DNA from 2 places in the Comamonas sp. GW821-FHT11H03 genome. Region 1 is predicted to be linked to the other one. Evidence: predicted binding sites of a transcription regulator. Region 1 holds the regulator's gene; the other holds the start of a gene.
What was found. The regulator sigma-54, encoded in region 1, starts transcription at its own class of promoters, with help from an activator protein. The targets are predictions, from matches to a motif close to TGGCANGNAANCTGCTTT.

Region 1 (2,198 bases):
ATGATTGGCGTGCTGGTCTGGTTTGTCTGGTGGTTGGTTTCTTGATAACCCCCTGAGGCGCTTTGCGCCTTCCCCCTTTCTCTTCGGAAGGGGACGACATCTTCGCTGCAGGGCGGCCTTTGCTTGCTGTCCCTCACTTGGGTCTTGCTTCATCAAGACATATGGCTCTAAACAAAAAGCCGCTGAATACATCAGCGGCTTTTTTGTGGCTGAGGCGCCCTACAGCGCCTTGCGCAGCGTGGTGGTGGGAATTTTCAGCTGCTCGCGGTACTTGGCCACCGTGCGGCGCGCGCACTCGATGCCCTGCTCCTTGAGCATATCGGCTAGTTTTGCATCCGATAGCGGCTTTTTGGCATCTTCGGCATCGACAAACTGCTTGATCAGCGCACGCACGGCCGTGCTGGAGGCACTGCCGCCGGTTTCCGTACCCAGGCCCGAGCCGAAGAAATACTTGAGCTCGAAGGTGCCTTGGGGCGTGGCCATGTACTTGGCCGTGGTCACGCGGCTGATGGTGGACTCGTGCAGGCCCAGCGTGTCGGCGATATCGCGCAGCACCAGCGGCCGCATGGCCAGCTCGCCATGCACAAAGAAGTTCTTCTGCCGCTCCACGATGGCTTCGGAAACACGCAAGATGGTGTCGAAGCGCTGCTGGATGTTCTTGATGAACCAGCGCGCCTCCTGCAGCTGCTGCTGCAGCGCCGCATGACCGTCGCTGTTCTTGTGGCGACGAAGCACGCTGGCATAGATGTCGTGCACGCGCAGACGCGGCATGACATCGGGGTTGAGCTGCACGGAAAAGTCCGCTCGGCCCGAGCCTGCCCGCACCGGGCGCACGATGACATCGGGTATCACGATATGGCGCTCCACGTCGACAAAGCGGCGCCCCGGACGCGGCTCCAGCCTGGCGATCAGGGCCATGGCTTCGCGCAGTTGCTCCTCGCGTGCGCCACACAGGCTGGTGAGCTTGCGCAGATCGCGCCGCGCCAGCAGGTCCATGGGCTGCGCGCAGATGGATTGCGCCAGCAGCAACCGGTTCATATGCGCCTCGGTCGTGCCCTCGTCCTCGGCGTTGCGGATCAGGTCGCGCAGCTGCAGCTGCAGGCACTCGGCCAGATCACGCGCCCCCACGCCCACGGGCTCCAGGCTTTGCAGCAGCTTCAGAGCAATGACAAAGTGCTGCTCCAGCTCCTCGCGCTCTTCCAGGTCGTCGCCGGCCAGGCTCTGCGCCAGCTCCTGCAGGGAATCCTCGAGATAGCCGTCCTCGCTGAGCGACTCGATGAGAAAGCGCAGTGCCGCCATGTCCGCCGCGCCCAGATGCAGGCTCAGCGCCTGACGATGGAGAAAGTCGGTCAGGCTCTGGTGCTCGCACGCCAGATCGATGGCATCGGTTTCGTCATCGCCGTCGCGGTTGCGCGTGGAGCTGCTGGCCGAGGGCGCATCCCACTCGCTGCTCGATTCGCCGCCCCACTCCCCGTCCTGGCCGTCCATGCCGTCGGCCTCCCAGTTCAGCGTTTCAGGGGTTTCGGGGGTTGACGCTTCCGCTACCGTTTCAGTAGCTGGTTGCGCCTGCAATGACTCCTTTTCAGCATGAATACTATCTGAAGTGCTGTATTCACCGGCGCTAGCAGCTACATCTACAGGAGCATCTCCTGCGGCTTCGGCCTCATCGCCTGCACGTTCAAGAAAAGGGTTGTCGACCAGCATCTGCTCGACTTCCTGCGCCAGCTCCAGAGTGGAGAGCTGCAGCAGCTGAATGGATTGCTGCAGCTGCGGCGTAAGCGACAAATGCTGCGAAACGCGTAGCGAGAGACCTGGCTTCATCGAGGCGCGGCTCCCAGACAATCATTGCCAACGCGCACAGTGCCATGGGTTTGCCGCCGGGCCGCCCCAAGGCAAACCTCGGCGCAGCCGGTCAGGGTCCCTTCCGGGGGCAGCGACCAGACAAAGTGGGGGAGCGTAGGGGTCATCACATTCTGAAATGTTCGCCCAGATAGACGCGGCGCACATCGGCGTTCTCCACGATCTCCTCGGGCGTGCCTTCGGCCAGCACATGGCCGTCGCTGATGATGAAGGCGTGGTCACAGATGCCCAGCGTCTCGCGCACATTGTGGTCGGTAATCAGCACGCCGATGCCGCGCTCCTTGAGGAAGCCGATGATGCGCTGGATCTCGATCACCGCAATCGGGTCGATGCCGGCA
Region 2 (2,198 bases), on a different contig from region 1:
GGCTGCACGGCCGGGGACGGCATGGCGCTGGACCGCAGCCTGAGCTCGCCGTGGTTCGAGGCCTGTTCCAGCCGGCTCGATGCCATGCACCAGATTGAGGCATTTCTGGCCGATGAGCTGCAGGCCCAATGTCTGCGCAAGCTGGAGCAGGCGGGGGCGGCGCTGAGCCAGCAACTGGCGCTGCTGGAGATGCAGCCGCAGCCTGGGACTCGCGCCGAAGCGGCTGCGGCCTTTCTGGGAGCCACGCAGTCAGCTGCCTCCTTGCCTGCGGAGGGGGCGTACGGGTTGCAGCTTGAGAAAAGCATTGTCTTGCTGGTGCAGGAGCAATCCATGCGCCTGCAGGACATGCAGACCGAAATCGACAAGGCACGTGCCACGCTCAAGGAACGCAAGACCATAGAACGCGCCAAGGGCGTGCTCATGAACTACCGCCAGCTCAGCGAGGGCGATGCCTACAAGCTGATCCGCCAGACGGCCATGAACCAGAACCGGCGCATGCTGGATGTGGCCGAGGCCATTCTGGCCACGGTGGACCTGCTGCCGGGCAGCACCAATTCATAGCCTTGGCAGTGCTGCGTTTGTTGCGCTGCACCAAATATGGGCCACCACCGGGGGCGCAAAGCTTGCTCCGCCTCTGATCAAGGTCTGGCATGGTTTGTGCATGACTGTTGATGTCAAGCAGACCAAAGGCGGTCGCGCTTAAAGCGTTATTACGAGTGACCTGGGACAACGGCGTCCTTTTCTCCTCACACCCGAGGAGGGAAGGGCGCCTTTTTGTTTTCCGGATCGCCTTCACCACGATTCTTGATGGAGTTTTCTCATGAGCCAGCGCCTTCCTTCGTCTACTGCTCCTGTGCCCGAGCCCGTATCTGCCGGCGGCCGGCGTGAGCTTCTGCGCGTGGCCGGTGCCGCCGCCCTCTATGGCACGCTGGGCCACCATGGCGCCTGGGCCGCAGGCTCCGACGCGCCGGAGAAGAAAGAGGTCAAGATCGGCTTCATCCCGCTGACCGATTGCGCCAGCGTGGTCATGGCCTCGGTGCTGGGCTTCGATCAGAAATACGGCGTGAAGATCGTCCCCAGCAAGGAGGCGAGCTGGGCCGGCGTGCGCGACAAGCTGGTCAACGGCGAGCTGGACTTCGCCCATGTGCTCTACGGCCTGGTCTACGGCCTGCACCTGGGCGTGGGCGGCCCCAGGAAGGACATGGCGGTGCTCATGAGCCTGAACAACAACGGCCAGGCGATCACACTGTCCAAGGCCCTGGCCGACAAGGGCGCGGTCGACGGCGCCAGCCTGGCCAAGGTGATGGCCAGGGAAAAGCGCGAATACACCTTCGCCGGCACCTTCCCCACCGGCACCCATGCCATGTGGATGCATTACTGGCTGGCGGCTGCGGGCATCAACCCGTTATCCGAGGCCAAGCTGATCACCGTGCCGCCGCCCCAGATGGTGGCCAATATGCGTGTGGGCAACATGGATGGCTTCTGCGTGGGCGAACCCTGGAACCATCGCGCCATCATGGACGGCATAGGCATCACCGCCAATACCACGCAGGACATCTGGAAGGATCACCCCGAGAAGGTGCTGGGCACCACGGGCGAGTTCGCGCAGAAGAACCCCAACACCTGCCGCGCCGTGATGATGGCGATTCTGGAGGCCGGCCGCTGGATCGACGCCAGCTTGCAGAACAAGACGAAGATGGCCGAGACCGTGGCCCAGAAGTCCTACATCAACACCAGTGTGGACGCCATCAACCAGCGCATTCTGGGCCGCTACCAGAACGGCCTGGGCAAGACCTGGGACGACCCCAACCACATGAAGTTCTTCAACGACGGGGCCGTGAACTTCCCCTATCTGTCGGACGGCATGTGGTTCCTCACCCAGCACAAGCGCTGGGGTCTGCTCAAGGCTCATCCCGACTATCTGGCCGTGGCCAGGCAGATCAACCGCATCGACCTCTACCAGCAGGCGGCAAGCCAGCTCAAGGTCAGCGTGCCCAAGGATGTACTGCGCACCAGCAAGCTGATCGACGGCGTGGTGTGGGACGGCAAGAACCCTGCCCAGTACGCCGACAGCTTCAAGATCAAGGCCGCCTGAGGCCGCCACCTTCACGGAGAACCATCATGGTCAGTGCCGTCCTTCAATCACCGCTCGAACTCGACCCCCCGCACGATCCGCAGCTGGCAGCCCAGGCGGCCAA

Region 2: AC1RTQ_RS05115 (CmpA/NrtA family ABC transporter substrate-binding protein) is a predicted target of sigma-54. The motif match lies at 647-664, and genes of this name have one in related genera.

Annotation. Positions count from the first base shown of each region.
Region 1 is NZ_JBXARF010000001.1:946,028-948,225, forward strand. It holds gene AC1RTQ_RS04455 (aspartyl/asparaginyl beta-hydroxylase domain-containing protein) at 1-45, shown strand, start outside; gene AC1RTQ_RS04460 (RNA polymerase factor sigma-54) at 220-1,821, opposite strand; gene lptB (LPS export ABC transporter ATP-binding protein) at 1,967-2,198, opposite strand, start outside.
Region 2 is NZ_JBXARF010000002.1:138,692-140,889, forward strand. It holds gene AC1RTQ_RS05110 (nitrate- and nitrite sensing domain-containing protein) at 1-561, shown strand, start outside; gene AC1RTQ_RS05115 (CmpA/NrtA family ABC transporter substrate-binding protein) at 821-2,095, shown strand; gene ntrB (nitrate ABC transporter permease) at 2,122-2,198, shown strand, end outside.